2 regions of the Streptomyces sp. NBC_00223 genome follow, and region 2 is predicted to be linked to the other one. Evidence: riboswitches for the same ligand, from Rfam matches in the RefSeq annotation. Region 2 holds a riboswitch; the other holds the start of a gene.
The links. A riboswitch is a leader RNA that binds a small molecule or an ion and turns the genes downstream of it on or off. The one in region 2 is predicted to bind glycine.

Region 1: it holds a riboswitch for glycine, as region 2 does, so the genes downstream of both, gcvP (aminomethyl-transferring glycine dehydrogenase) here and gcvT (glycine cleavage system aminomethyltransferase GcvT) in region 2, are expected to answer to the same signal.

Annotation. Positions count from the first base shown of each region.
Region 1 is NZ_CP108109.1:7,473,056-7,488,384, forward strand. Features, by position in the region: gene OHA30_RS31810 (mannose-1-phosphate guanyltransferase) at 1-1,248, shown strand, start outside; gene OHA30_RS31815 (DUF881 domain-containing protein) at 1,312-2,265, shown strand; gene OHA30_RS31820 (small basic family protein) at 2,269-2,601, shown strand; gene OHA30_RS31825 (DUF881 domain-containing protein) at 2,609-3,460, shown strand; gene OHA30_RS31830 (FHA domain-containing protein) at 3,818-4,357, shown strand; gene ftsR (transcriptional regulator FtsR) at 4,391-5,143, shown strand; gene OHA30_RS31840 (bifunctional nuclease family protein) at 5,235-5,708, shown strand; gene OHA30_RS31845 (MerR family transcriptional regulator) at 5,974-6,576, shown strand; gene OHA30_RS31850 (DNA polymerase IV) at 6,643-8,154, shown strand; gene OHA30_RS31855 (PRC-barrel domain-containing protein) at 8,070-8,447, opposite strand; glycine riboswitch at 8,572-8,683, shown strand; gene gcvP (aminomethyl-transferring glycine dehydrogenase) at 8,867-11,752, shown strand; gene OHA30_RS31865 (DUF5999 family protein) at 12,105-12,311, opposite strand; gene OHA30_RS31870 (hypothetical protein) at 12,536-13,123, opposite strand; gene OHA30_RS31875 (glutamate--cysteine ligase) at 13,622-15,112, shown strand; gene OHA30_RS31880 (CPBP family intramembrane glutamic endopeptidase) at 15,244-15,329, shown strand, end outside.
Region 2 is NZ_CP108109.1:6,152,791-6,168,119, forward strand. Features, by position in the region: partial or broken gene OHA30_RS26330 (IS701 family transposase) at 1-1,091, shown strand, start outside; gene OHA30_RS26335 (L-serine ammonia-lyase) at 1,116-2,501, opposite strand; gene glyA (serine hydroxymethyltransferase) at 2,594-3,853, opposite strand; gene gcvH (glycine cleavage system protein GcvH) at 3,936-4,316, opposite strand; gene gcvT (glycine cleavage system aminomethyltransferase GcvT) at 4,460-5,575, opposite strand; glycine riboswitch at 5,638-5,742, opposite strand; glycine riboswitch at 5,744-5,845, opposite strand; gene OHA30_RS26355 (enhanced serine sensitivity protein SseB) at 6,009-6,749, shown strand; gene OHA30_RS26360 (enhanced serine sensitivity protein SseB C-terminal domain-containing protein) at 6,999-7,766, shown strand; gene OHA30_RS26365 (DUF885 family protein) at 7,991-9,553, opposite strand; gene OHA30_RS26370 (ABC transporter permease) at 9,831-10,829, shown strand; gene OHA30_RS26375 (ABC transporter substrate-binding protein) at 10,933-12,708, shown strand; gene OHA30_RS26380 (ABC transporter permease) at 12,804-13,817, shown strand; gene OHA30_RS26385 (ABC transporter ATP-binding protein) at 13,814-14,920, shown strand; gene OHA30_RS26390 (ABC transporter ATP-binding protein) at 14,968-15,329, shown strand, end outside.

The DNA.
Region 1 (15,329 bases), 1.3 Mb from region 2:
GGCGCGACGGTCACCACCGCCCGCGACCACTCCCGCGGCGCCCGCGCGCTCAAACGCGCGGTGATCTCCGCGCTCCAGACCAGCGCGATCGACGTGCGGGACCTGGAGAACGTACCGATGCCCGTCGCGCGGCAGCAGACCGCGCGGGGGAGTGCGGGCGGCATCATGATCCGGACATCTCCCGGCCGCCCGGACTCGCTCGACATCATGTTCTTCGACGAGCGCGGCGCCGATCTGTCGGGTGCCGCCCAGCGCAAGCTGGACCGGGTCTTCGCCCGCCAGGAGTTCCGCCGGGCGTTCCCCGGTGAGATCGGCGACCTGCGATTCCCGGCCACCGTCTTCGACTCCTACACGGGCGCGCTGCTGCGGGCCGTGGACATCTCCGGGATCGCCGAGTCCGGTCTGAAGGTGGTCGTGGACGCGGCGAACGGCAGCGCGGGCCTGGTGCTGCCCAGCCTGCTCGGCCGGCTCGGCGTGGACGCGCTCACCATCAACCCCGGCCTCGACGAGGCCCGCCCCACGGAGACGGAGGAGAGCCGCCGGGCCGGACTCGTACGGCTCGGGGAGATCGTCTCGTCCGCGCGGGCCGCGTTCGGTGTGCGGTTCGACCCGGTCGGCGAGCGGATGTCGCTGGTGGACGAGCGGGGCCGGATCGTCGAGGACGACCGGGCGCTGCTGGTGCTGCTCGACCTGGTCGCGGCCGAGCGCCGCAGCGGGCGGGTGGCGCTGCCGGTGACCACGACCCGGATCGGTGAGCAGGTGGCCGCGTACCACGGCACCCAGGTCACCTGGACGACGACCTCGCCCGACGACCTGACCCGGGTGGGCCGGGACGAGGGCACGATCTTCGGCGGCGACGGGCGCGGCGGCTTCATCGTGCCCGAGTTCAGCAGCGTGTTCGACGGATCGGCGGCGTTCGTACGGCTGATCGGCCTGGTGGCCAGGACACAGCTCACTCTCAGCCAGATCGACGCCCGCATTCCGCGGGCGCACGTCCTCAAGCGGGACGTGCCGACGCCGTGGGCGGTGAAGGGCTCCGTGATGCGCCGGGTGGTCGAGGAGGCCGGGGACCGCTCGGTGGACACCACGGACGGCGTGCGGGTCGTGGAGGCCGACGGGCGCTGGGTGATGGTCCTGCCCGACCCGGCCGAGGCCGTCACCCACCTGTGGGCGGAGGGGCCGGACGACGCCTCCGCGCAGGCACTGCTGGACGACTGGTCAGAGGTGGTGGAGAGCGCCGGACGCTGAACGTACGGCCGAACGGCGCGCCACGAGGGGGCCATTCGAGTGTGACGGCCCCGACGTGCGACGATGTGCGGCATGCCGCAGCGACCCGATCGGAGCAGTCCCGTCACCGGGGCTGCTCCGCGGCGTCCCGACGCCTCGATGTCGCTGCTCACCAACGTCATGGAACACAGCCTGGACGAGGGCTACGCGGAGGCCGCCGCCCGCCGCGGTGAGGTCGGCACGTCCCGGCTGCCGAAGGCGCTCAGCGGCAAGCTGGGGCTGGCGGCCGGCCTGGTCCTGGCCGCGATAGTGGTGACGGTGGGCGCCGCCCAGACGAAGGCGTCGGCGCCCACCGCGGCCAAGGAGCGGCAGAAGCTCATCGACCGGGTCCAGAGCGAGACCAAGGACGCGGACGCGCTGCAGAAGAGCGTCGACTCGCTGCGCGAGACCGTCTCCGCCGCTCAGCGGGCCGCGCTGCGCCAGCACGGCGGCGACGGCAACGGACTGCTGGAGCTGCTGGCCGCCGCCACCCCCGTCCACGGGCCCGGGGTCAAGCTGGTCGTGGACGACGCCAGGGAAGCCAGCCAGGGCGGCTCCAGCGGCCCCCGGTCGAGCAGCGGCTTCTCGGACACCGGCCGGGTCCGCGACCGTGACATGCAGCGCGTGGTGAACGGCCTGTGGGCCTGCGGCGCGGAGGCGATCAGTGTCAACGGGGAGCGGTTGACCGAACTCTCGGCGATCCGGGCCGCCGGTGACGCCATACTGGTCGACAACAAACCGCTGGCACCGCCGTACACGGTGCTGGCGATCGGGGACGGGAAGCGGTTGAGCACGGCATTCCAGAACAGCGCGGACGGCCAGTATCTGCGCGTTCTGCGGGAGAACTACGGGATCCGGGCGAGCGTCAGCGTCCAGGACGAGGTCGAGCTCTCCGCCGCGCCCAGCCTGATCGTGCGGTACGCCAAGCCGGACACCGCAGGGGAGAAGCCGGGCGCCGCCAGGGACAAGGCGGACAGCTCCGGGAACGGGAAGGGATGAGAAGTGATCGCCGTACTGGGCCTCGTCGTGGGGGTCGTGGTCGGACTCGTGGTGCGCCCCGTGGTGCCCTCCGGAGTCGAGCCCTACCTGCCGATCGCCGTGGTCGCCGCGCTCGACGCCGTCTTCGGCGGCCTGCGGGCCATGCTCGACGGGATCTTCGACGACAAGGTCTTCGTGGTCTCCTTCCTGTCCAACGTGGTCGTGGCGGCGCTCATCGTCTTCCTCGGCGACAAGCTCGGTGTGGGCGCGCAGCTGTCGACCGGTGTGGTCGTCGTCCTGGGCATCCGGATCTTCTCCAACGCCGCCGCCATCCGCCGGCATGTCTTCCGGGCGTGACGACCGTATGAGCGACGAGCACGAGAACCGCCCGGAGCGGGAGCACCCGGCGGAGCACGGAGGGCGGGACCGCGAGGACGCCTCCGCGGCCGGCCCGCCCACCGAGGACACCGGGGCTCCGCGGGACGCCGAGGCGCCGCTCACCGGGCGGCAGCGGCTGCTGGCTGGGCTCTGGCCGCCGCGGCTGTCCAGGGCCCAGCTGATCGTGGCGCTGCTGCTGTTCGTGCTGGGCCTCGGCCTGGCCATCCAGGTGAGGTCCACCAGCGACAACGGCGGCGCCCTGCGCGGCGCCCGCCAGGAGGACCTGGTCCGTATCCTCACGGAGCTGGACAACCGGGGCCAGCGCCTCCAGGACGAGAAACGCGGCCTGGAGAACCAGCGCTCGCAGCTGGAGACCAGTTCCGACCAGGCCGCCGAGGCGCTCAAACAGACCCGGCAGAAGGCCCAGGAGCTGGGTGTGCTGGCCGGTACGGTGCCCGCGGAGGGTCCCGGCATCACTTTGACGATCAAGGACCCGCACGGTGGTGTCGAGGCCGACTCACTCCTCGATACCCTCCAGGAGCTGAGGGCGGCCGGCGCCGAGGCGATCCAGATCAATGACGTCCGGGTGGCCGCGGACACGTATTTCACGGAGGGTACGGACGGCGTGCTGATCGACGGGCACCATGTGTCGCAGCCGTACGAGTTCAAGGTCATCGGCAATCCGCCCGATCTGGAACCGGCGCTCAACATCCCCGGCGGGGTGGTGCAGACGCTGCAGAAGGAGCAGGCCACGGCGGATGTCGTCAGGTCGCAGAAGATCGTCGTGGACGCCTTGCGGCCGCCGAAGCAGCCTGACTACGCTCGGTCATCCCAGTGAGGCGGGGGGTCGGGCATCAGTGGGGTGTCGTGTAGTGGAAACTGTGTGTAGCGAGAGTTCGTCCTGCCCCACGGGCGGGTCTGCTTCTTTCAAGGGGAATCGCCCGTGAAGTTGTTTGGGAAGTTGTTCGGCAAGAGCGCGCGTCAGTCGGGTGACCCGGCCACGGCGCGCCATCGCGCGCCCCGGAACGCACCGGAGGAGGAGCAGAGCGCGGACCGCCCGCTGTTCAGGGCCGATCCGCAGGGCCCCGCCGGCGGCAACTCCGGCACGCCCGGCGTGGCGTCTGTTGACCCCGCTTCGGCCGCCCGCATAGGTTTCGGGGAATCAGCGACCCCGACCACGGGTGGAGGGTCCGACTTGCCGGTATGCAGCAGGTGCGGTCACACCAACGCGGCGGCGAGCCGTTTCTGCAACAACTGCGGCGCGCCGCTGCGGGGCGCCGGAGCGGGTGGGGCCTTCGAGCGCCCGTCCGAGACCACCTCGACGATCTCGATCTCCGGCCTGGAGGCGTACGACGCGGAGGCCACCGGCCAGACGCAGATGCCGTCGCTGTCCCAGGAGGCCCAGGCCGCCGTGGACGCGCTGCCGATCGGCTCCGCGCTGCTGGTGGTGCGCCGGGGTCCGAACTCCGGCAGCCGCTTCCTGCTGGACGGTGAGCTGACCACGGCCGGGCGTCACCCGCAGAGCGACATCTTCCTGGACGACGTGACCGTCTCCCGCCGCCATGTGGAGTTCCGGCGCGGCCAGGACGGCGGCTTCACCGTCTCCGACGTCGGCAGCCTCAACGGCACCTACGTCAACCGGGAGCGGATCGACGCCGTGCGGCTGTCCAACGGCGACGAGGTGCAGATCGGCAAGTACCGGTTGGTCTTCTACGCGAGCCTGCGGGGGGTCTGACCCCCCTTCGCGGGGACCCCAGGGAAGGTGTTCATGCCGAGAACGTCAGGCGGTGCCGGGGACGGCACCGCCACCGTTGCCGCCGCTGTCGACGACGACGGCGCCCTGCTCAGCATCGGCGCGGTGCTGGGCAGGCTCCAGGACGAGTTCCCCGAGGTCACCATCTCCAAGATCCGCTTCCTGGAGGCGGAGGGGCTGGTGGACCCGCAGCGCACTCCTTCGGGCTACCGCAAGTTCGGCGCCAAGGACGTGGAGCGGCTGGCGTACGTGCTGCGGGTGCAGCGCGACCACTATCTGCCGCTGCGGGTGATCAGGGAGCACCTGGACGCCCTGGACCGCGGTGAGCAGGTCGCGCTGCCAGGGCCCGCGGAGGCCAGAGAGCCCCTGGACGGCTCCGAGGAGCCCGAGGCGCCCGCGGAGGTCCGGATCGGCCGGGAGGAGCTGCTGGCCGCCACCGGGGCCGACAGCGCCGCTCTGGCGGAGTGGGAGTCGTACGGCCTGGTCGAGGCGGGCCGGGACGGCGGCTTCGACGCCGAGACGCTGACCATCGCGCGGCTGATCGTGGACCTGGGCCGGTTCGGCCTCGAACCGCGCCATCTGCGGGCCGTGAAGGCCGCGGCCGAGCGGGAGGCGGGCCTGGTGGAGCAGGTGGTGGCGCCGCTGCGCAGGCACCGCAACCCCCAGACCCGTACCCACGCCGAGGTCACCGCCAGGGAACTGGCCTCGCTCTCCGTTCGGCTGCATGCCGCGCTGATGCGGTCCGCACTGCGGCTTCGCCTGCGCTGACGGGGAAATCGCCGGGTCCGGCGGGGCCGGCGGGCCGGGCCGGGGAGTGCCCGACTACCCAAACCCGGCGGGCACGGCCTAGGGTTGCTGTGTGAACGAGCTCGACGTTGTGGGTGTCCGGGTCGAAATGCCCTCCAACCAACCGATCGTGCTCCTGCGTGAAGTGGGAGGCGACCGGTACCTGCCCATCTGGATCGGGCCGGGAGAGGCCACGGCCATCGCCTTCGCGCAGCAGGGCATGACGCCTGCGCGACCGCTGACTCATGACCTCTTCAAGGACGTGCTCGAAGCGGTGGGGCAGACCCTCACCGAGGTGCGGATCACCGATCTGCGCGACGGCGTCTTCTACGCGGAGCTGGTCTTCGCCAGTGGGGTCGAGGTCAGTGCCCGCCCGTCCGACGCCATAGCGCTGGCGCTGCGCACCGGAACGCCGATCTACGGCAGCGACGGTGTGCTGGACGACGCGGGGATCGCGATCCCGGACGAGCAGGAGGACGAGGTCGAGAAGTTCCGCGAATTCCTCGACCAGATCTCTCCGGAGGACTTCGGCACCAGCAACCAGTAACCCGTTCGGCCGATCGGAGAGCCGCTCGGCGGCGGTCGGCCGAGGGCCTTGCGCGGCCTGATGCGGGGAGCAAGGTTGCTCAGTTGAGACCATTCGAAGTGCCGTTCCCGGGCTGCGGTCAGATGAAACCACTCCTGGGGTGAATTTCACTCGGCGTGCCGAGTGTGGCGATCGTTGACGCACCCCTGACGACTGCCTACCGTCGGGAGGGAAAGTCCGGTGGCACGTGCACACGGCCACCGGATGTGAAGGGACGGAGGGCTGCGTGAGAAGCACCGGCGACGGTTTGGCGACCGGCGGCCCGTATCCGACCCAGGGGACCCTGGCCCGCACCGCCGCCGAGGCGGCGGCCGCGCCCGTCGCCGATCCGTCGGCCGAGCAGGTCGGATACCGCGGGCCGGCGGCCTGCGCGGCGACCGGCATCACCTACCGCCAGCTCGACTACTGGGCCCGTACCGGCCTGGTCGAGCCGAGCGTGCGGCCCGCGTACGGCTCGGGCACCCAGCGGCTCTACAGCTTCCCCGACGTCGTCGTGCTGAAGATCGTCAAGCGGCTGCTGGACACCGGCGTGTCCCTCCAGAACATCCGGACGGCCGTACAGCACCTGCGGTCCGTGGGCCCGGCCGAGCTGGCCCGGATGACGCTGATGAGCGACGGCGCCACCGTCTACGAGTGCACCTCGCCCGACGAGGTGGTCGACCTGCTCCAGGGCGGGCAGGGCATCTTCGGCATCGCGGTGGGCGTGGTCTGGCGGGACGTGGAGAGCGCCCTGTCCGAGATGCACGGCGAGCGGGTCGACACCGGGGAGACCCTGGTGGGCCACAACCCGGCCGACGAGCTGGCCCGGCGGCGCAACCGGGCGGTCTGACCCTCCAGGTCGCCACTCCGTACACGTGTACGGTGATTGTCGGTGCCGTGCGGCACGATCGATGGTGTGAGAAGTACGCCGACGATCCTGCATCTGGACATGGACGCGTTCTTCGCCGCGGTCGAGCAGGCGTCCAAGCCGAGCCTGCGGGGCAAGCCGGTGGTGGTCGGCGGCCTCGGGCCCCGCGGCGTCGTGTCGACCGCGTCCTATGAGGCACGCGTGCACGGCGTCCACTCCGCGATGGCCATGGCCCATGCCCGCAGGCTCAGCCCCAACGCCGCCTATCTGATCCCGCGCTTCGGCATCTACCGGCAGGTCAGCGAGATCGTGATGGGTCTGCTCGGCCGGCTGTCGCCGCTGGTGGAGCCGCTGAGCGTGGACGAGGCGTTCGTCGACCTGGAGGCCGGCGGGCGCGGCGCCGACCCGCCCGCCGTCGCCGAGCGGCTGCGCGCCGACATCAGGGCCGCCACCGGGCTCACCGCCTCCGTCGGCCTCGCGGCCTCCAAGCTGCTGGCCAAACTCGCCTCGGAGAAGGCCAAGCCCGACGGCCTGGTGGTGATCGAGCCCGGCACCGAGCGCGCTTTACTCGACCCGCTGCCGGTCCGCGCCCTGTGGGGTGTCGGCCCGGCGACCGCCGACCATCTGCGCAGGGCCGGTATCGCCACCGTCGCCGAGATCGCGCAGGCGGGGGAGCCCGAGCTGGTCCGGCTGCTGGGCAAGGCCCACGGCGCCTCCCTGTACGCGATGGCGGCCGGCCTCGACAACCGGCCGGTGGTCGCCGACCGGGACGTGAAGTCCATCTCCGTCGAGGACACCTTCGACAGCGACCTCACCGACCGCGCCCATGTCCGCTACGAGATCGACCGGCTCGCCGAGCGCTGCGCGCAGCGGCTGCGCGGGGCCGGCCGCTCCGGGCGGACCGTGGTGGTCAAGGTGCGCAGATACGACTTCTCGACCCTCACCCGCTCCGAGACGCTGCGGGCCCCCACCGACGACCCCGCCGTGGTCCGCGAGACCGCCCGCAGGCTCGCCGAGTCCGTCGACACGACCGGCGGCGTACGGCTGCTCGGGGTCGGCGTCGCCGGGCTCGCGGACTTCACCCAGGAGGACCTTTTCGCCCAGAGCGCGGGAGAGCCCGGGGAGGGCGCCGAGCGGCCCGAGGAACTGCCGGTCAGCCCGCCCCCGGTCTCCGAGCGGGCCGAGCGGGCCGGGCGCTGGCTCCCCGGCCAGGACATCACCCATACGGAGTACGGCGCCGGGTGGGTCCAGGGCAGCGGGGTGGGGCGGGTCACGGTCCGCTTCGAGGTGCCCACCGACACCGTGCCCGGTCGCGTCCGCACCTTCGCGACGGACGACCCCGCGCTGGCGCACAGCGATCCGCTGCCGCTCATGGCCCCGGCGGAGGGCCCCGAAGCCGCCGGACCTGCGGCCGGGGGCTCGGGCACGGCTCCGGCGGAACCGGAGGGCGGCCCATCGGTCCCGGCGAGCGGCGGTCAGTCCCCGCCCGCCAGCTCGCCGAAGTCCCTGCCCGACGGCGGCAGCGACTCGGCGTCCGACCTGGGCACGTCCATGCCGTAGTGGTGGTAGAGCTGCAACTCCTGCTCGGGCGACAGATGCCGCCCCACCCCGAAGTCCGGCGCGTCCCTGATCAGCGCCTTCTCGTACGGCACCCGCAGCTCGTCGCCCACCAGTTCGCTCGGCTCCAGCGGTACGAACGCGTCCCGGGTGAACAGCCCCGTGCGCACCGCCGCCCACTCGGGGGCGCCGGTCGCGTCGTCCAGGTACACCTCGTCCACCGTGCCGATCCTCGTACCGTCACGGTCCAGGGCCCGGCGGCCGATCAGGCTGCGCGGATCGATGTCGGTCTGCACGGTCCCTCCAACCAACGACAACAGCTGCTGCTTACCACCAAAAGGCACATCAGGGGCGGTGTCGACCCGAACCGGCGCGCCGGGAACGCGCGACAGGCGCGCTGGTAAGCTGGGAAGCGGCTGTCGACCCCATGCGGGAGAGTCCTCCGAGAACGCGCCGTGAGAGGCGTTGAGGGAGGCGCCGAAGGAGCAATCCCTCCCCGGAATCTCTCAGGCATCCGTACCGCACGGGTGAGGTCACTCTGGAAAGCAGGGCCTGCCCCGGAAGCGCCGCGACCGGGACGTGTCCTCACCGACGGTGAAAGCCGCTCCCCGCCGGGGGCGGTGAAGCTCTCAGGTTCTGATGACAGAGGGGGAGGCCGTAAGGGTGCCCGCGCCGCGGCACCCCCGAAGGTCGTCAGACCAGGAGGCCTCCGCAGATGACTGATCGCCGCATTTCCCTCGCCGAGCTCGAAGCCGGCGTGCCCTTCGCCCGCCGCCACATCGGCCCCGACGCCGAGGCGCGGGCGAAGATGCTCGCCCAGGTCGGCTACGGCTCCCTCGACGAGCTGACCGACGCGGCCGTGCCCGACACCATCAGGAGCGCCGAGGCGCTGCGGCTGCCCGCCGCCCGCACCGAGGCCGACGTGCTCGCCGAGCTGCGCGCGCTGGCCGACCGCAACCAGGTGCTGGCCCCGATGATCGGCCTCGGCTACCACGGCACCTTCACCCCGCCGGTCATCCTGCGCAACGTGATGGAGAACCCGGCCTGGTACACGGCCTACACCCCGTACCAGCCGGAGATCTCCCAGGGCCGCCTGGAGGCGCTGCTCAACTTCCAGACCGTCGTCGCCGACCTCACCGGGCTGCCCACCTCCGGCGCCTCCCTGCTGGACGAGAGCACCGCGGCCGCCGAGGCGATGGCGCTGTCCCGCCGCGTCGGCAAGGTCAAGGACGGCGTCTTCCTGGTCGACGCCGACATCTTCCCGCAGACCCTCGCCGTCATCGGCACCCGCGCCGAGCCGACCGGTGTCGAGGTCGTCGTCGCCGATCTCAGCGACGGCATCCCCGCCGAGGTCGCCGAGCGCGGGATCTTCGGCGTGCTGCTCCAGTACCCGGGCGCCTCCGGGGCCGTACGGGACCTGCGGCCGGTCGTCGAGCGGGCGCACGAACTCGGCGCGGTCGTCACCGTGGCCGCCGACCTGCTGGCGCTCACCCTGCTCACCTCGCCCGGCGCCCTGGGCGCGGACATCGCGGTCGGCACCACCCAGCGGTTCGGCGTGCCGATGGGCTTCGGCGGCCCGCACGCCGGATACATGGCCGTACGCGACTCCTACGCCCGCAATCTGCCCGGGCGGCTGGTCGGCGTCTCGGTCGACGCCGACGGCGACAAGGCGTACCGGCTGGCCCTGCAGACCCGTGAGCAGCACATCCGCCGGGAGAAGGCCACCAGCAACATCTGCACCGCGCAGGTCCTGCTCGCCGTGATGGCGGGGATGTACGCGGTCTACCACGGCCCCGACGGGCTCGCGGGCATCGCCCGCCGCACCCACCGCTACGCCGCGGTGCTGGCCGCCGGGCTGCGCGCGGCCGGGGTGGAGATCACGCACGGGGAGTTCTTCGACACGCTGACCGCCCGGGTGCCCGGCCGCGCCGCCGAGGTCGTGGCAGCCGCCCGCGAGGCGGGCGTCAACCTGCGGCTGACCGACGCCGACCACGTGGGCATCGCCTGCGACGAGACCACCGGCCGGGAGCAGCTGACCGCCGTGCTCGCCGCCTTCGGCGCGCGGGCGGACATCGACGCGCTGGACGCGGCCACCGAGGACGCGCTGCCCGCCGCCCTGCTGCGCACCGAGCCGTATCTGACCCACCCGGTCTTCCACCAGCACCGCAGCGAGACCGCGATGCTGCGCTACCTGCGGCGGCTCGCCGACCGCGACTACGCGCTGGACCGCGGCATGATCCCGCTCGGCTCCTGCACGATGAAGCTCAACGCGACCACCGAGATGGAGCCGGTGACCTGGCCCGAGTTCGGCGCGCTGCACCCCTTCGCGCCCGCCGAGCAGGCCGAGGGCTATCTGGCCCTGATCCACGGCCTGGAGGACCAGCTCGCCGAGCTGACCGGCTACGACAAGGTCAGCCTCCAGCCCAACGCCGGCTCCCAGGGCGAGCTGGCCGGGCTGCTGGCGGTCCGCGCCTACCACCGGGCCAACGGCGACACCGGCCGTACGGTCTGCCTGATCCCGTCCTCCGCGCACGGCACCAACGCGGCCAGCGCCGTCATGGCGGGCATGAAGGTCGTGGTGGTCAAGACCCGCGAGGACGGCGACGTGGACGTCGACGACCTGCACGCCAAGATCGACCGGCACCGCGACGACCTGGCCGTCCTGATGGTCACCTACCCCTCCACGCACGGCGTGTTCGAGGACAACATCACCGACATCTGCGCGGCCGTGCACGAAGCGGGCGGCCAGGTCTACGTGGACGGCGCCAACCTCAACGCGCTGGTCGGCCTCGCGCGGCCCGGCCGGTTCGGCGCGGACGTCTCGCACCTGAACCTGCACAAGACCTTCTGCATCCCGCACGGCGGCGGCGGTCCCGGTGTCGGCCCGGTCGCCGTACGCGCGCACCTGGCGCCGTATCTGCCCAACCACCCGCTCCAGCCCACCGCGGGCCCGGCGACCGGTGTCGGACCTGTCTCGGCGGCGCCCTGGGGCTCGGCGGGCATCCTGCCGATCTCCTGGACATACGTACGGCTGATGGGTGCCGAAGGGCTCAAGCAGGCCACCCAGGTGGCCGTGCTCGGCGCCAACTACGTCGCCAAGCGGCTGGAGCCGCACTACCCGGTGCTCTACACCGGCCCCGCGGGGCTGGTCGCGCACGAGTGCATCATCGACCTGCGGCCGCTGACCAAGGAGACCGGCGTCAGCGTGGACGACATCGCCAAGCGGCTGATCGACTACGGCTTCCACGCGCCGACCATGTCCTTCCCGGTGGCCGGCACCCTGATGATCGAGCCGACCGAGAGCGAGGACCTCGCCGAGCTGGACCGTTTCTGCGAGGCGATGATCGCGATCCGCGCCGAGGTCGACCGGGTCGGCTCGGGCGAGTGGCCCGCGGACGACAACCCGCTGCGCAACGCCCCGCACACCGCGGCGGCGCTGGGCGGCGACTGGCAGCACCCCTACAGCCGCGAGGACGCGGTCTTCCCGGCCGGGGTGACCGCGGCCGACAAGTACTGGCCGCCGGTGCGCCGCATCGACGGGGCCTTCGGTGACCGCAACCTCGTCTGCTCCTGCCCGCCGCTGGACGCCTACGAGCACTGAGCCCGCCGTGGGGGCGCGAGGAACTGCGCGCTCAGCCGCCCACCGGCCGGTGGCCGGACATCTGCCTTGGGGGCAGCCCCTGTCTTTGGGGGCGCGAGGAACTGCGCGCTCAGCCCGCCGCCGGCCAGTTGCCGGCACTCGGCCTCAGGGGGCAGCCCCTGTCTTTGGGGGCGCGAGGAACTGCGCGCTCAGCCCGCCACTGGCTGCGGCCGGGTGTCCAGCCCCAGGGGGCTGCCCCTTCGGGTGGTTTTCCGGCCACCGGCCGGTGGGGGGTTGCTCGCGCAGTTCCTCGCGCCCCTAGCGGGCCCGTTCCGCCCCCAGAGCTTCGCCCGGGCCGGGCGGTCGTCCGCGCTCAGGCCGCGGTGGTGACCTGCTCGCTGCCCAGCGGGCGGTGCGGGGCGATGATCCGGCCGTCGGGCAGCAACTCTCCCGTGTCCTCGAAGAGCAGCACCCCGTTGCACAGCAGGCTCCAGCCCTGCTCCGGGTGGTGGGCGACGGTGGAGGCGGCCTCACGGTCCGAACACGCTGCGGAAGGGCACTGCGGGTGGTGCTTGCACATGGTGAGGGGTGTCTTTCTTTCGCTGCCAGAGGCGAGTGGAGCGGCCGGTTCCAGTGTTGCCCTCCCGGAGTGGTTCCGCAGGGATTTGCCGCAGGCGGTCCGGATCGGGGGACACGGCGTCACCCACCCGGGCGGTCGGCGTCACCGTCGGCGCCCGGACGTACGGCGGTGCCCCCCGCCCGCTGAGGGCGAGGGGCACCGGGGAACGAGGTTTCGCGGGCCGGTCAGGCGGGCGATCCGGCCAGCGGCGGCGGCGCGAGCCGTCCGCGCAGCACCGGCACCAGCTCCACCAGCCGGTGCACCCGGTGCGAGGTGATACCGGGCGGCGCGGGGGCCAGCGGGATCAGCAGATCACCCGGGTCGGGCTGCACGGTCGCCGCGTCCGCACGCGGCTGGCAGTGCAGCCACAGGGCCAGCATGTACAGACCGGGCACCGAGAGCAGATGCGGCTGGTAGGTGGCCGGAAGCGCCTCCGCCTGGCGCAGGGCCCGCTCGGTCGACACCAGGTACGGGCCCTCGGAGAAGCGGGAGAACACCCACCCGTCCGCGGTGACCACGGTCTCTCCCGCGGCGGCCACCCGGGCACCCGCCCTGATATGGAACCGCCAGCCGATCAGTCGCGCCTGGGGCAGACCGCCCGGCACGGCGGCCGGTTCGAACACATGGACAGGCAGCGGGTGTTCGGCGTCCAGCGGGCCTTCGGCGGTGCGCAGCGCCGGGGTCCGGGTCTCCAGGACCGCGGTGGGGGAACTGAGCGCGGCCAGGACGCTCAACAGGGCTGGAGCGGGTGCTGGGGGGACAAGCAGCGGCATGATGTCGCCTCTCACTGGGAGACACGTTGGTGCGGGCACAGTGGAGCTGGGGCGGGGTGCGGACGGCCCTGTCGGCACGGGGAGTTTTGCTGCTCAGGCACGTCCGCGACGGCGGATACCTTGCCTTGTGCGCGGAGTTTATACGACGCGTGTTCGCTCAGTGTTTCATCTACTCGCCGCCAGTATTACGCGCAAGGCGAGAATTCGCCTTCTTCCGCAGGGAGGCGTGACCCATCGCCGCAGGTTATCGGGCCTGCGGTGGCTATATCGGCCAACCGCGGTCGTCCGGAACTCGCCGGTCGTATTCACGAACTGTTTACGACGGAGCCCGTGGGCGGCCGAATGTGCTGGACGAATGTGCCACGGGAACATGCTCCGGGAACGTGCTTCGGACGGCCGATACGGCAAGCCTAGCGTGGGCGCCGGGCCGAAGGGGGCGTTATCGATCATTTGGGTGGGCATCCTCCCGTGGGGGCCCGCGCGAGGAAGGACGCTTGGATGGGGGAGAAGGTCGTTGCCAACGCGTTCGACCTGGCCGACCGACGACGGTACCGGCGCAAGCTCCAGCAGTGTCTGCTGGGCCTCGAGCGACTGCTGGCGGAGAGACGATTCGACCGGCCGCGCAATCTGATGGGCCTGGAGATCGAATTGAATCTCGCGGATTCCGCCGGGTTGCCCCGCATGATGAACGAAGAGGTGCTGGAGCGCATCGCGAGCCGCGATTTCCAGACGGAGCTCGCTCAGTTCAATATTGAAGTGAACATCGCGCCCCACCCGCTTTCCGGCCGGGTGCTCGACCGGCTGGCCGAGGAACTGCGGACCGGCCTCGGCTACGCCGACCGGATGGCCGGCGAAGTGGGCGCGCACATCGTGATGGTGGGAATTCTGCCCACCCTGGAGGTGCAGGACCTGGTCTCCGCGAACCTCTCGCGCGCCGACCGCTACACGCTCCTCAACGACCGCATCCTGGCGATGCGCGGCGAGGACATCACCCTTGACATCAAAGGCGTCGAACACCTCGTCTACACCTCGGCGTCCATCGCCCCCGAGGCGGCCTGCACCTCGACGCAGATGCACCTCCAGGTCACGCCCGGCCGGTTCGCCGCCGTGTGGAACGCCGCGCAGGCGATATCGGCCCCGCAGATAGCGGTGGGCGCCAACTCGCCCTTCCTGTTCGGCAAGGAGCTGTGGCGCGAGACCCGCCCGGTGCTCTTCCAGCAGGCCACCGACACCCGCCCGCAGGAGCTGCGGGCCCAGGGCGTACGGCCGCTGACCTGGTTCGGCGAACGCTGGGTCGACTCCGCGGCCGACCTGTTCGCGGAGAACGTGCGCTACTTCCCCTCCCTGCTGCCGATCTGCGACGACGAGGACCCGCTGCGGGTGCTGGACGACGGGGGAGTGCCCCGGCTGCGCGAACTGACCCTGCACAACGGCACGATCTACCGCTGGAACCGGCCGGTCTACGAGGTCGTGGACGGCGTCCCCCATCTGCGGGTGGAGAACCGGGTGATGCCCGCCGGGCCCACCGTCGCCGACGTCCTGGCCAACGCCGCCTTCTACTACGGGCTGGTACGCGCCCTGGCCGAGGCCCCCCGGCCGCTGTGGCACCGGCTGCCCTTCGCCGCGGCCGCCGCCAACTTCGACGCCGCCTGCCGTGACGGTGTCCACGCCGTCCTGCGCTGGCCGCGCCCGAGGGGCTCCGCGCTGGCCGAGGTCCCGGCCGCCGACCTGATCCGCGACGAGCTGCTGCCGCTGGCCGCCGCCGGCCTCGACTCCTGGGGCATCGACCCCGTCGACCGCGACCGCTACCTCGGCATCATCGAGGAGCGCTGCCGGCGCCGTACCAATGGCGCCGAATGGCAGTCCGAGGTCTATCACCGCCTCCGCGACCAGGGCCTGGACCGCCGTCCCGCCCTGGCCGCGATGACCCAGCGCTACCGCGAGTACATGAAGGAGGGCGAGCCGGTCCACACCTGGCCGCTGCGCTGACCCCCGACCCCGACCCCCGACCCCCGCCCGTCCTGTGCGGGGGTGGCTACGAACCCATGGGCGCGATCTTCGTATCTTGTTCCGGGAGACCCTGTTCGTGCGCGCACCGGCGCTGGAGGGGGACGGCGAACATGGAGGGCCGCGTGCAGACACAGTCATACGAGGTGGAGGCCCCGGGCGACGCGCGGATGCTGCGCAGCGAGACCCTGATCGTGCT
Region 2 (15,329 bases):
CACGGCATGCAGCACCTCCTTTGTCGGGCCTCTTGGGACGCCGACGCCGTCCGCGACGACGTGCGCGAATACGTCGTGGAGCACCTCCACGACGATGCCGCGGTGCTGGTCGTCGACGAGACCGGCGACGTGAAGAAGGGCACCGCCACGGTCGGGGTCCAGCGCCAGTACACCGGCACCGCCGGCCGGATCGAAAACTCCCAAGTCGCCGTCTACATGGTCTACGCAGGTCAGCGTGGCCACGCGGCAGTGGACCGGGAACTCCACGTCCCGCGCTCCTGGACCTCCGACCCCGACCGCTGCCGTGCCGCAGGCATTCCCGAGGAAACCGCCTTCGTCACCAAGCCCGAACTGGCCGCCCGCATGGTCGCCCGGTTCCTGGACGCCGGCCACCGGGCTGCATGGGTGGCGGGTGACGAGGTCTACGGTGGCAACCCGAAACTGCGAACCGCTCTGGAGGAACGCGCTACCGGCTACGTCCTGGCGGTGGCATGTTCCCACGAAGTCACCACTGGTGCAGGGAAGTTCCGCGCGGACACCCTGGCCACGATGGTGCCCAGCAGAAGCTGTCCGCAGGGGCCGGGGCCAAGGGCCACCGCTTCTACGACTGGGCCGTCATCGACCTCCGCGACTCCCGCCCTGGGAGCCATCAACTGCTGATCCGCCGTAACCGCAGCACCGGCGAACTCGCCTGCTACCGCTGCTACTCGCCCACACCCGTGCCGACAACCACGCTGGTCCGAGTCGCCGGATCAAGGTGGCGGGTAGAGGAGTTCTTCCAGTCCGGTAAGGGCCTGGCCGGACTCGACGAGCACCAAGTCCGCCGCTACCCCTCCTGGTCCCGCTGGGTCACCCTGGCCATGCTCGCGCACGCCTTCCTCGCCGTGGTACGCGCAGAGGAGCATGCCCACCGGCCGGGACGCGACGAACTGATCCCCCTGACCTGCAACGAGATCCAGCGCCTGTTCATCACCCTCATCGTCAGCCCCGTCCACGATGCCGCCCACCGGCTCGGCTGGTCCGACTGGCGGCGCCGACACCAGGCCCGATCACAGGCCAGCCATTACCGGCAACAAGCCACTCAAGCGTGAAGATCACGATCTACAGCGGGAGTACTAGCACTCGATGACGTTCACCGCGAGGCCGCCGCGGGCTGTTTCCTTGTACTTGACCTTCATGTCCGCCCCCGTCTCCTTCATCGTCTTGATGACCTTGTCCAGCGAGACGTGGTGGCGGCCGTCGCCGCGCATGGCCATACGGGCGGCGGTGACCGCCTTGACCGCCGCCATGCCGTTGCGCTCGATGCAGGGGATCTGGACGAGGCCGCCGATCGGGTCGCAGGTCAGGCCGAGGTTGTGCTCCATGCCGATCTCGGCCGCGTTCTCGACCTGTTCGGGGCTGCCGCCGAGGATCTCCGCGAGCCCGCCCGCGGCCATCGAGCAGGCCGAGCCCACCTCGCCCTGGCAGCCGACCTCGGCGCCGGAGATGGAGGCGTTCTCCTTGAAGAGCAGCCCGATCGCGCCCGCGGCGAGCAGGAAGCGTACGACGTCGTCCGCGCGCTCGGCCTCGGTGGCCGTGGGGGAGGCGACGAAGTTGAGGTAGTAGTGCAGGACCGCCGGGATGATGCCCGCGGCCCCGTTCGTGGGGGCGGTCACGACCCGCCCGCCGGCCGCGTTCTCCTCGTTGACGGCCATGGCGTAGAGCGTGATCCACTCCATCGCGCGCGCGGCGGGCTCGCCCTCGGCGCGCAGCTGGCGGGCGGACTGGGCGGCGCGGCGGCGGACCTTGAGCCCGCCGGGCAGGATGCCCTCACGGGACATGCCGAGCCGTACGCACTCCCGCATCACGTCCCAGATCTCCAGCAGCCCGGTGCGGATCTCGGCCTCGCTGCGCCAGGCCAGCTCGTTCTCCAGCATCAGCGCGGAGATGGACAGACCGGTCTCGCGGGACAGCCGCAGCAGCTCGTCGCCGGTGCGGAACGGATGCCGCAGCGCCGTGTCGTCCGGCTTGATCCGGTCCTCGCCCACAGCATCCTCGTCGACGACGAAGCCGCCGCCGACCGAGTAGTACGTCTTCTCCAGCAGCGGCGCGCCCAGTTCGTCGTAGGCGAAGAGCGTCATGCCGTTGGCGTGGTAGGGCAGCGAGCGGCGGCGGTGGAGGATCAGATGCGTGGCGGGGTCGAAGTCGATCTCGTGGGCCCCGAGCAGACTGATCCGCCGCGACGCGTGGATCGCGGCCACCTCGTCGTCGGCGGTCGAGACGTCGACCGTACGGGGGGAGTGGCCGGACAGACCGAGCAGGACGGCCTTGGGCGTGCCGTGGCCGCGCCCGGTGGCGCCGAGCGAGCCGAAGAGCTCGGCGCGTACGGACGTGGTGTGCGCCAGCAGGCCCTCGTTCTTCAGCCGGTGGGCGAAGATCCCGGCGGCCCGCATCGGGCCCACCGTGTGCGAGCTGGACGGGCCGATGCCGATCGAGAAAAGGTCGAAGACCGAAATCGCCACGGTTGCGTACTCCTCGGTTGCGCGGACGCCAGTGTCCGCCGGGGTGCGGGCGGGACCGCCGGTTCGCGGCGGCCCCACCCGGGGAAAGGGGCCTACAGGCCGGGGTAGAGCGGGTGCTTGGCGGCCAGGGCGGAGACCCTGGTCCTGAGGGCGTCGGCGTCGTACGAAGGCTTCAGCGCCTCCGCGATGACGTCGGCGACCTCGCGGAAGTCCTCGGCCCCGAAGCCGCGGGTGGCCAGCGCCGGTGTGCCGATCCGCAGACCCGAGGTGACCATCGGGGGACGCGGGTCGTTCGGGACGGCGTTGCGGTTGACCGTGATGCCGACCTCGTGCAGCCGGTCCTCGGCCTGCTGCCCGTCGAGCGCGGAGTCGCGCAGGTCGACCAGGACGAGGTGGACGTCCGTGCCGCCCGACAGTACGGAGACGCCCGTCCCGGCCACGTCCGGCTGGGAGAGCCGCGCCGCGAGGAGCTTGGCGCCCTCCAGCGTACGTGACTGGCGGTCCTTGAACTCGTCCGTCGCCGCGGCCTTGAACGCGACGGCCTTTCCGGCGATGACGTGCTCCAGCGGGCCGCCCTGCTGACCGGGGAAGACCGCGGAGTTGATCTTCTTGGCCAGCTCGGCCCTGGAGAGGATCACGCCGCCGCGCGGGCCGCCGAGGGTCTTGTGGGTCGTGGTGGTGACCACGTCGGCGAACGGCACGGGCGAGGGGTGCAGCCCGGCCGCGACCAGGCCCGCGAAGTGGGCCATGTCGACCATCAGATAGGCGCCGACCTCGTCGGCGATCCGCCGGAACTCGGCGAAGTCCAGCTGCCTCGGGTACGCCGACCAGCCGGCCACGATCAGCTGCGGGCGGTGCTCCTTGGCCAGCCGCTCGACCTCGGCCATGTCGACCAGGCCGGTCTGCGCGTCGACGTGGTAGGCGGCGACGTCGTACAGCTTGCCGGAGAAGTTGATCTTCATACCGTGGGTCAGATGACCGCCGTGCGCCAGATCCAGGCCCAGGATGGTGTCGCCGGGCTTGATCAGGGCGAACATCGCGGCCGCGTTCGCCTGCGCGCCCGAGTGCGGCTGCACGTTCGCGGCCTCGGCGCCGAACAGCGCCTTGACCCGGTCGATGGCCAGCTGCTCGATCACGTCGACGTGCTCGCAGCCGCCGTAGTAGCGGCGGCCGGGGTAGCCCTCGGCGTACTTGTTGGTCAGCACCGAGCCCTGCGCCTCGAGCACCGCCACCGGAGCGAAGTTCTCCGAGGCGATCATCTCAAGGGTGGACTGCTGGCGGTGCAGCTCGGCGTCGACGGCGGCGGCGACGTCGGGGTCGAACTCGTGCAGGGACTGGTTCAGGAGCGACATGTGATCTTCCTGGTCGGGAACGAGATCTGGGGGTGGCGCGCGGACCCGGCCCGCGACGGACGCGGACGCGGCCCGCCGGGGATCAGCCCTCGATGAAGGCGTCGTACTCGGCGGCGGACAGCAGCTCCGCCGCTTCGTCGGACAGCTTCACCTTGAACAGCCAACCGCCCTCGAAAGGCGCGGAGTTGACCAGAGCCGGGTTGTCCACGACATCCTGGTTGATCTCGGTGACCTCACCGGAGACCGGCGAGTACAGGTCGCTGACGGACTTGGTGGACTCCAGCTCGCCACAGGTCTCACCCGCGGTGACCGTCGCCCCGACCTCGGGGAGCTGGACGAAGACGACGTCGCCGAGCGCGTCGGCGGCGTGCGAGGTGATGCCCACGGTGGCGGCCCCCTCCTCGGGGGCGGAGAGCCACTCGTGCTCCTTGCTGTAGCGCAGCTGCTCAGGGTTGATGCTCATGACGGAATTCTCCTGGATGGTGAGGTGTGCTCGCGCGCGCCGCGAAAGAGCGCGGAACGCCGAGGACAGAGGTGAGGCGGCGGTGACGGAGACGGAAGGGACCGGCGGGACGTGCGCGCCGCGGCGTACGCGGGAGCGCGGGCTCAGCGCTCGCGCTTGTAGAACGGCAGCGCCACCACGGAGTACGCCTCGCGCGCTCCCCGGATGTCGACCGCCACCCCCGCGGTGCCCGGCGCCGCGTGCTCCGCGTCCACGTAGGCCATCGCGATCGGTACGCCCAGCGTGGGGGAGGGCGCCCCCGAGGTGACCTCGCCCACGACCTCGCCCGAGGCGGCGGTGACCGGGTAGCCAGCCCGCGGCACCCGGCGGCCCTCGGCGACCAGCCCGACCAGCTTGCGCGGCGGGTGCGCGGCGGCCTTGGCCGCGGCGGCCTCCAGCGCCTCGCGCCCCACGAAGTCCCCCGCCTTGTCGAACTTCACCACCCGGCCGAGCCCGGCGTCGAAAGGCGTCACCGCGGCGGTCAGCTCATGCCCGTACAGCGGCATCCCGGCCTCCAGCCGCAGGGTGTCCCGGCAGGACAGCCCGCACGGGACGAGCCCGGCCGCCGCGCCCGCCTCGGTGAGCGCCTGCCACACCCGCTCGGCGTCGCCCGGCGCCACGAACAGCTCGAAGCCGTCCTCGCCGGTGTATCCGGTACGGGCGATCAGCGCGCTCACCCCGGCGACCGTGCCCGGCAGCCCGGCGTAGTACTTGAGGCCGGCCAGGTCGGCGTCGGTCAGCGAGCCGAGGATGCCCGAGGACTCCGGGCCCTGGATCGCCAGCAGCGCGTACGCGTCCCGGTCGTCGCGCACGGCCGCGTCGAACTCCGCCGCGCGCGCGGTGACCGCGTCCAGCACGGTCTGCGCGTTGGAGGCGTTCGCGACGATCATGAACTCCTGGTCGGCGAGCCGGTAGACGATCAGATCGTCCAGGATGCCGCCGTCGGGCCCGCAGATCATCGTGTAGCGGGCCCGGCCCACCGCCAGCGCGGACAGATGGCCGACCAGCGCGTAGTCCAGCGCCTCGCCGGCCTGCGGGCCGGTCACGGTGATCTCGCCCATGTGCGAGAGGTCGAAGAGACCGGCCCGGGTGCGTACGGCCAGGTGCTCCTCGCGCTCGCTCGCGTAGCGCAGCGGCATGTCCCAGCCCGCGAAGTCGGTCATGGTCGCGCCCAGCGCGCGGTGCAGCGCGTCGAGGGCGGTACGGCGGGAATCGCTCATCGGTTACGGGCTCCCAGGTCGGAACGGACGACGGGCACGAGGTCAGGGTGGTGACCCCGGCCTCCCCATCTGTCATCGGAACCTGAGAGGTTCACCGTGAACCCGGCGAGGGCACGGTTTGCACCTTGGGTGGAAGGAGCTTGCGGCTCCTCCGCTTTTCAGATCTGCCTCGTCCGCGCGGTATCTGTGCCTGAGAGATTCAAGGGAGGACTTGCTCCTTCGGCGCCCGCCCCCGGGTGACCGGGATCGGGGCTCTCCCGCGCGGCCTCCAACGGCCGGTATGCATGTTGTGCCGCTCATCATTGCACGACGTCCGGCCCGGCGGGGAGCGTCACCCCCGGTGACCCACCGGTACGGGGCCGCCAGCCGCTAGGGTTTGCCCGGCAGCAGGACGGCGCCGGGCACGGCGGCACACGGGCGGACAAGGGTGGACATGGAGAATCCGGCACCGTACATCTGGCCGGCCAATGAGCTGGAGGAAGTGCTCACCGCGAGCCTCGGCAACCCGGCGGCCACGCCCCGGCTGATCGAGGTGCTCGGCCGCTCCCGGGTGTGGGTGCCGCTGCCGAACGGCGGCCCGGCGGACGGACCCGGCTTCGACCTGCCGACCGTCGAGCTGGACGGTGCTCCCTATGTGCCCGTCTTCAGCTCCGAGCAGCAGTTCCGGCGGGCCGCCGACGGGATGGCGTGCACGGTCGCGCCGGTCCACGAGTTCGCCCGCGGGCTGCCGACGGGGATCGGTATCGCGGTCAACCCGGGCGGCGCCGTCGGGGTGCCGCTGCCGCCGGCCGCGGTCGCCGACCTGTGCCGGACCGGGCGCGGCGCGGACCAGCCGGCCATCGGCGCCAGGGTGCTGCTGTGGGAGCCCGAGCCCGACACCGAACCGGTGGACTTCCTGGCCGCAGCGGCGGGCGAGTTCGCGGTCACCCCGGTCGTGCTGACCGCGCGGCGCGCGCTGGCCGCGGTCGAGGAGCAGCCGCCCGCGCTCTTCGTCGGCGTGGAGCTTGACCGCTGGCAGGAGGAGGACCGGACGGCCGCGATGGACGCGCTCGGCCGGGCGCTGGGCGAGGTGCCGACGGCCTGGCCGGTCCATCTGATCCTGCTCGACGTGGCACAGGACCCGGTGGGCGACTGGATGCTGGAGACCGTGCAGCCGTTTTTCGCACGCGACTGAATGCGCGGTGCGGGACTGATCGCTTCGCGCGGGACTGAATGCCCCGCACGGGGTTGACGTTTCGTACGGGACGGGCGGGGCCGTATTTCCGGCCGCGGACAGGGATCGGGCGATTCGGGCCGGTTGCGTATACCGGTCGTATACGCGGTGTATAGGCGATGCCGCTTGAGTCGGTCGACGTTCCATCGGGAACACTCGACCTGATTTGATGTCGTGCGAATACCGACGAGGGGAAAGGGGCGGTCCCACGTGATCGCGGGCGCGCAAGGCGGTGCGGCGCCGGCCGGCCAGGTGGAGCAGATGCTGCTCCAGGTGGCGCCCGGCCGGTTCGACGCATACGAGAACCTGCTCGCCTCCCTCGCCGAGGGCGAGGTGTGGATGCTGCTGTGGCAGGGCGCGTCCGGGTCGCCCGACGCGCAGTACGGCACGATGGAGGTCGGCGGCCACGGGTACGCGCCCTGCTTCACCTCGCCGCGCGAACTGGCCGCGAGCGGCTGGACCCGGGACCACGAGGTGGTCTCCGGGCGGGACATCGCGCTCACCCTCTACCCGGACCGCTCCGGGCTGTGGCTCAATCCGCACGCGGCCGGCGGCGGCGTCGGCATTCCCTGGCCGGATCTGAGACGGATCGCCGTCGGGCTGGAAGTGCTGCCCGCGGGGCCGTTGCAGATCGGCGAACCGTCGTTGCAGGTACCGCAGTTCTACGCGTTGCTCGCGCAGGCGGCCCACCGCACCCCGGCGGTGCGGTCGTTGCGGCGGGCGTGGGTGCAACCGGTGCTGGGGGAGCCGTACTTGGCGGTGGGGGTCGAGCTGTACGAGGGGGTGCCGCAGGCGGTGGAGTCCGTGCGGTTGATGATGCAGCAGGCGGTGGGTGGGGTGCCGGACGGACTTGCCGTCTCGACCGTGGCGATGGCCGACGGGTACGACCCCGTTGCCATGTGGATGCGGGCGAACGGGCAGCCGTTCTTCGACCGTGAGGCGTACGGGGGCGGCGCCGCCTGGGGGCCCGCCCGGTAGGGCGCTCAGTCGCCGCGCGGGCTTGTCCTCAAACGCCGGACGGGCTTCTACTGCCCTCAAACGCCGGGCGGGCTGCTTTTGCGCTCAAACGCCGCGCGGGCTTGTTCTGCCCTCAAACGCCGGGCGGGCTGCTTCTGCGCTCAGTCGCCGCGCGGGCTTGTTCTGCCCTCAAACGCCGGGCGGGCTGCTTCTGCGCTCAGTCGCCGCGCGGGCTTGTTCCGCCCTCAAGCGTCGGGCGGGCTGGGGTGCTTGCGGGCGGGCTGATTCGGCGTCAAGGGCGTCAGGGCGGCGGGGAGGAGGCCCAGCGGGGGGCTGCCCAGGGCCAGCAGGGACGTGTGGAAGGCGGCGAGGGAGAAGGCCGGGTCGGTGCGGCGGGCGCGGTCGCGCAGCCGCATGATTTCGAGCTTGCCCCACGTGTAACGCCCGTACCCCGCGTCGAAAGTGCCCCTGCGGGCCTCCGACGCGGCGCCCGCGCGGGCCAGATGGGCGTCGCGCATGAAGAGCCGGGTGGCGTCGTCCAGGTCCATCGCTCCCGTGTGCAGCCCGATCGCGCAGGTCAGCCGGGTGACCCGGACCAGCGCCTCCAGCGCGACCCCGATCGCGAACCGCGGGTCATGGGCCCGGAAGCCCTCTTCGAGGCAGACCTCCTCCACGTAGTGCGCCCAGCCCTCCGTGAAGGACAGGCCGTGCAGCGCCCGGCGGACCGGGCTCTCCACCCGGCGCAGCGCGCGGCCGTGCGCGAAGTGGCCGGGGGCGACCTCGTGCACGGTGATCGACGGCAGGCTCGTACGGCTGAACACCGTCAGCCACTCCTCGCGCTCCTCGGCCGGCCAGTCCGGCTCGGGCGGGGTGACGTGGTACCAGGACGGCGCCTCGGCCTCGCCCGGCGCGGCCCAGGTCATCATCGCCATCGCCCAGCGGCGCGACGGCGGGGCCGGGCCCACCAGGCACTCGCCGTCCACCCAGGGGGCGAGCCCGCGCTCGCGGGTGAAGGCGATCACCTCCTCGGTGAGCCGGGCGGCCTCGGGGATGACGCCGTCCGCGTCCGGATGGTCGGCGAGCAGTTCGGGGATCAGCTCGTCCACCCTGCGGCTCGGGTCGAGCGCGCGGCAGGAGCCGGTGAGCAGATCGGTGAGCCGGGCGCGCTCGCGCTCCGCGTCGTCCGCCAGCGCGCCCAGATCGACCCGTAGGCCCTCCTGGGCGCCCATGAGCGCGGCCAGCGCCTCACCGCCCAGCCGCGGGTCGGGATCGCCGTGCTCGGCGGCGTCCTCGACCCGTGCCAGGAGCCGGGCGTGCGCCCGGAGCGCGGCGGTCTCCTCGGCGCCCGCGTCGGGGTCGAGGTCGGCGGCGAGCCCGCGGACCGCGCCGAGCAGCGCCTCGGCCACCGGCGCGCTGACCTGGTCGAGCGCGGCGAGCGAGCCGTCCACGGCGTCGGGCCACTGCGCGAGGTGCCTGCGGCGGGCCTCGGCGCGTTCCTCGCGCGGGGCGTACTCCCGGTCGTAACAGGCGAGTTCGAGATTGGACAGATGCGGGTACGGATCACGCCGGTGCAGTTCGAGATCGCCGTACTGGACCCGGAGGGATTCTTCGAAGATCGACAGGTGCGTCTCGTCGTGCCGGCTGTCGAGCGGACCGGCCCGGTGGCGGGCGCGGTCGAGTGCGGACAGTGACCGTCGTATGCCCTCCGGGGAGAGATCCTGGACCCGTCCGTCGTACTCGTGGAGCCCCGCCATCTCCCGGGACTGAGGCATCATCAGGTCGCACACCGCGCGCAGCCGCTTGTTCACAACCAGACCGTACCCCGCTCTAAGCATTGGTAACGGTCGAAGAATCACCACATCACAGTTGCGCATCCCTTCTCGATCAGGGCTGGCGGGTGATCGCCGACGGGCACAAGAATCCACCCGCAGAGAACCTGCGGCATGAACACTGCTAGTAACAAGTGAACCAGCGTTATCGACCGCACCAACGGTCGCAGTCGTTTCTCAACATCGCATGATCAACGATTTAAGCCGCTACAGCGGCGGGCGTGCGCCGGCTACCCGCCGGCGAGAGGGGTCAGCCATGACCGCACCGATAGAGACCACCCCTGGGCAGGCCGGGTCATCACCGGAGGCTGTTCTCGAAGGGGCGGACCGCAAGACGATTGAGGGCCGCTCCCTCAGCCGGATCGCGTGGATACGGCTGAAACGCGACAAGGCGGCCATGGCCGGCGGCGTCGTGGTCATCCTGCTCGTACTGCTGGCGATCCTGGCCAAGCCGATCGAGGCCGTCTTCGGCCTGGACCCGAACGCCTTCCACCAGGACCTGGTCGACCCCGAACTCCTGGCGCCCAAGGGCGGCTGGGGCGGCATGAGCTGGCATCATCTGCTCGGTGTCGACCCGAAGTTCGGCCGCGACATCCTGGCCCGGATCATCGAGGGCTCCTGGATCTCGCTGCTGGTGGCGACCGGCGCCACCGTGCTCTCCAACGTGATCGGCACCGTGCTCGGTGTCATCGCGGGCTACTACGGCGGCTGGGTGGACAGTGTCATCAGCCGGCTGATGGACACCTTCCTCGCCTTCCCGCTGCTGCTCTTCGCCATCTCGATCTCCGCGTCCCTCCAGGACGGGGCCTTCGGCCTCAACGGACTTCCGCTGCGGATCTGTGTACTGATCTTTGTCATCGGCTTCTTCAACTGGCCCTACATGGGCCGGATCGTCCGAGGCCAGACCCTCACCCTGCGGGAGCGCGAGTTCGTCGAGGCGGCCCGCAGCATGGGCGCCCGCGGTCCGTTCATCCTCTTCAAGGAACTCCTGCCCAACCTGGTCGCGCCGATCCTCGTCTACTCGACGCTGCTGATCCCGACCAACATCCTCTTCGAGGCGGCGCTCAGCTTCCTCGGAGTCGGCATCGCCCCCCCGCAATCGTCCTGGGGCGGCATGCTGACCAGCGCGGTAGACGTCTACCAGTCCGATCCGCAGTACATGTTCGTCCCCGGACTGGCGATCTTCATCACGGTGCTGGCCTTCAATCTGCTCGGAGACGGCCTGCGCGATGCGCTGGACCCTCGCGGTAAGTGAATCCGCGGGCACTTCGAGCTCCAGCGGGCGCGGCATCCCGCGTGCCGTACGGCAAAAGTGTTGCCAACCCACGCAACCCAACGAATGAGGGGCATAACCCGGTATGAACAGCAGAAAGGCGACAGCGGCGCTGGCGCTGGCCACCGCGATGGCGCTCGGTGTGTCCGCCTGTGGCGGTTCCGGCGGCAAGTCCAGTTCCGACTCCAAATCCACCTCGAAGGGCGGCACGGCCGCCGCCCGGGACGCCGCGCTCACGTCGATCGTGAACCAGTCCGGCAAGAAGGGCGGCACGGTCACCCTCGCGGACTCCGACGTGCCGGACTCCCTCGACCCGGGCAACACCTACTACGGCTGGGTGCAGAACTTCTCCCGGCTCTACGGGCGCTCCCTCCTCACGTTCAAGCCCGCCGCGGGCAAGGACGGCCTGACGCTCGTCCCCGACCTGGCCACCGGGCTGGGCACGGCGAGCGCCGACGCCAAGACCTGGACGTACCACCTGCGCACCGGGGTGAAGTACCAGGACGGCACCGCCGTCACCTCCAAGGACGTCAAGTACGCGATCGAGCGCAGCAACTTCGCGCCCGAGGTCATGGCCAACGGCCCGACGTACTTCAAGGCGTACCTCGAGGGCGGCGACAAGTACCAGGGTCCGTACAAGGACAAGTCCCCCGAGGGGCTGAAGTCCATCGAGACCCCGGACGACCAGACGATCGTCTTCCACCTGAACCGGCCGTTCGCCGACTTCGACTACCTGGCGACCTTCTCCCAGACCGCGCCCGTTCCGGCGGCCAAGGACACCGGCGCCACGTACGTGCAGCACATCGTGTCCAGCGGTCCGTACATGTTCAAGTCGTACGACGAGGGCAAGAGCGCCGTCCTGGTCCGCAACCCCGAGTGGGACCAGTCGACCGACCAGGTGCGCACCGCGCTGCCGGACGAGTACGACATCCGCTTCAAGGTCAGCCAGCGCAGCATCGACGACTCCCTGCTCGCCGACAACCTCACCGTCGACGCGGCGGGCACCGGCGTGGCCGCCGAGACCCAGTCGAAGGTGCTCGGCAACAAGAAGCGCCTGGACGCCACCGACGACTCCATCGCGGGCGCGACCTCGTACATGGCGCTCAACCTGAACGTGAAGCCGTTCGACAACGTCAACTGCCGCAAGGCCGTTCAGTACGCCGTCGACAAGGCGTCCGTGGTGGACGCCGAGGGCGGCGCCGTCAAGGGCGACGTGGCGAGCACCCTGCTGCCGCCGTCGGTCAACGGCTACAACAAGTTCGACCTGTACGCGACGCCCGACAACAAGGGTGACGTCGACAAGGCCAAGGAAGCGCTCAAGGCCTGTGGCCAGCCGAACGGCTTCCACACCACGCTGACCGCGCGTACCGACCGCCAGACCGAGGTGGACGGCGCGACCGCCATCCAGGCGGCGCTGAAGAAGGTCGGCATCACCGTCGACATCAAGACCTTCCCGGCCGGCAAGTACTTCTCGAACTACGCGGGCGTTCCCTCCTACGTCCACTCGCACGGCATCGGCATGATGATGATGGCGTGGGGTGCCGACTGGCCGACCGGCTACGGCTTCCTGGACCAGATCGTGGACGGCGCGGCCATCAAGCCCTCCGGCGGCAACAACCTGATGGAGCTGAACGACCCGGCCATCAACAAGGCCCTGTCGGACGCGATCGCCAACACCGACTCGGACGCCCGTACCAAGGCGTGGGGCGACATCGACAAGCTGGTCATGGAGAACGCCTCCGTGGTCCCGCTGATCTACCGCAAGAACCTGCTCTACCGTCCCCCGTCCGCCACGAACGTGACGGTCACCCAGGCGTATCTGGGCATGTACGACTACCTGCTGATCGGCTCCTCGAAGTAGCCGCAAGGCCCCGTACGCATCCGAAAGGCAGGTGAAGGCTACGGCGTCCGCCGGTCCGGGGAGACCCGGTCCGGCGGGCGCCGCGCCGGACGGCCGTGACCGCATACTTCATCAGACGTGTCTTCGCCGCGGTGGTGCTGCTCCTCGTGGTGAGCGCGATCACCTTCGCGATCTTCTTCCTGGTGCCGCGCCTCGGCGGCCAGACGACCACCCAGCTGGCCACCCAGTACGTGGGCAAGGACGCCAACCCTGCCTCCGTGGCGGCGATCAAGAAGAACCTCGGGTTCGACCTTCCGCTGTACGAGCAGTACTGGCACTTCCTCAAGGCCCTGTTCGTCGGCGCCCACTACAACTTCGGCCCGGACCCGGTGCAGTGTCACGCACCGTGTTTCGGCTACTCCTTCAAGAGCCACGTGGAGGTCTGGCCGCAGCTGAAGTCCCGTATCCCGGTGACCTTCTCGCTGGCGATCGGTGCCGCCGTGATCTGGCTGGTCACCGGTGTGGCCGTCGGTGTGGTCTCCGCCCTCAAGCGCGGCACGATCTTCGACCGGCTGTCCATGGGCGTGGCCCTGGCGGGCGTGTCGCTGCCGATCTTCTTCACCGGCATTCTCGCGCTGAGCATCTTCACCGTGCAGTGGCCGCTGTGGTCGAACGGCATGAACTACGTGCCCTTCACCGACAACCCGGCCGACTGGGCGTGGAACCTGCTGGTCCCGTGGTGCAGCCTGGCCTTCCTCTACTCCGCGCTCTACGCCCGGCTGACCCGGGCCGGCATGCTGGAGACGATGGGCGAGGACTACATCCGCACCGCCCGCGCCAAGGGCCTGCGGGAGCGTACGGTGGTCGCCAAGCACGGTCTGCGGGCCGCGCTCACCCCGATCATCACCATCTTCGGTATGGACTTCGGTCTGCTGGTCGGCGGCGCGGTCATCACCGAGCAGGTCTTCTCCTTCCCCGGCATGGGCGCCTACGCCATCCAGGGTGTGCAGGACAACGATCTGCCGATCGTGCTGGGCGTCACCTTGGTGGCGGCCTTCTTCATCGTCATCTGCAACCTGCTGGTTGACCTGGTGTACGCCGCAATCGACCCCCGGGTGAGGTACTCATGAGCCCCGCCGACAAGTCCGCAGGGCCCGGCGCGGCCGAGCAGAACGCCCAGGTCGCCACCGCCGAGGCCACCGCGCCCGGCGCCGCCAAGCCCTTTCTCTCCGTGCGCGACCTGCGCATCCACTTCAACACCGACGACGGTCTGGTCAAGTCCGTCGACGGCCTCAGCTTCGACCTCCAGCGCGGCCGTACCCTCGGCATCGTCGGTGAGTCCGGCTCCGGCAAGTCGGTCACGTCGCTGGGCATCATGGGCCTGCACCGCACCGCGCGGGCCCGGATCTCCGGTGAGGTCTGGCTGGACGGCGAGGAGCTGATCGGCGCCGACCCCGACAAGGTACGGCGGCTGCGCGGGCGGAAGATGGCCATGATCTTCCAGGACCCGCTGTCCGCGATGCACCCCTATTACACGATCGGCGCGCAGATCGTCGAGGCGTACCGGGTGCACCACAAGGTGTCGAAGAAGGCCGCCGCCACGCGGGCCCTGGAAATGCTGGACCGGGTCGGCATACCCGAGCCGCAGCGGCGTTTCTCGGACTACCCGCACCAGTTCTCCGGCGGTATGCGGCAGCGCGCGATGATCGCGATGTCGCTGGTCAACAACCCCGAACTGCTCATCGCCGACGAGCCGACCACCGCGCTCGACGTCACCGTGCAGGCCCAGATCCTGGACCTGATCCGCGATCTGCAGGAGGAGTTCCACTCCGCGGTCATCATGATCACCCACGACCTCGGTGTGGTCGCCGAGGTCGCCGACGACCTGCTGGTGATGTACGCGGGACGGGTGGTGGAACGCGGCACGGCGGAGAAGGTCTTCACCGAGCCCCGGCACCCGTACACCTGGGGCCTGCTGGGCTCCATGCCGCGGATGGACCGGGAGCGCACCGACCGGCTCAACCCGGTCAAGGGCTCCCCGCCGAGCCTGATCAACGTCCCGTCCGGCTGCGCCTTCCACCCGCGCTGCCCGTACGCGTCGCTGAACGGCGGTTCCTCCGAGTCGGTCGTCCCCGAGCTGCGCGAGGTGGCCGCCGGCCATGTCGTCGCCTGCCATCTGTCGCCGGACGACAAGGCCCGGATCTGGACCGAAGAGATCGAGCCGAAGCTGTGAAGGGCCGGGACGAAGCCGTGGACAAGACCGTGGCGGAGAAGACCTCACTGGGCAAGCCGGAGCTGCCGGGCCAGCTGGGCGCGTCGGGTAAGCCCGTCGAACCGCTGCTGCGGGTCACCGGTCTGGTCAAGCACTTTCCGATCAACAGGGGGCTGCTGCGCCGGCAGGTCGGCGCGGTCCAGGCGGTCGACGGCATCGACTTCGAGGTCGCGCCGGGCGAAACCCTGGGCGTGGTCGGCGAGTCCGGGTGCGGCAAGTCCACCATGGGCCGGCTGATCACCCGGCTGCTGGAGCCGACCGGCGGGAAGATCGAGTTCCAGGGCCGTGACATCACCCATCTGAGTACCGGCGACATGCGACCCATGCGCCGCGACGTACAGATGATCTTCCAGGACCCCTACTCGTCGCT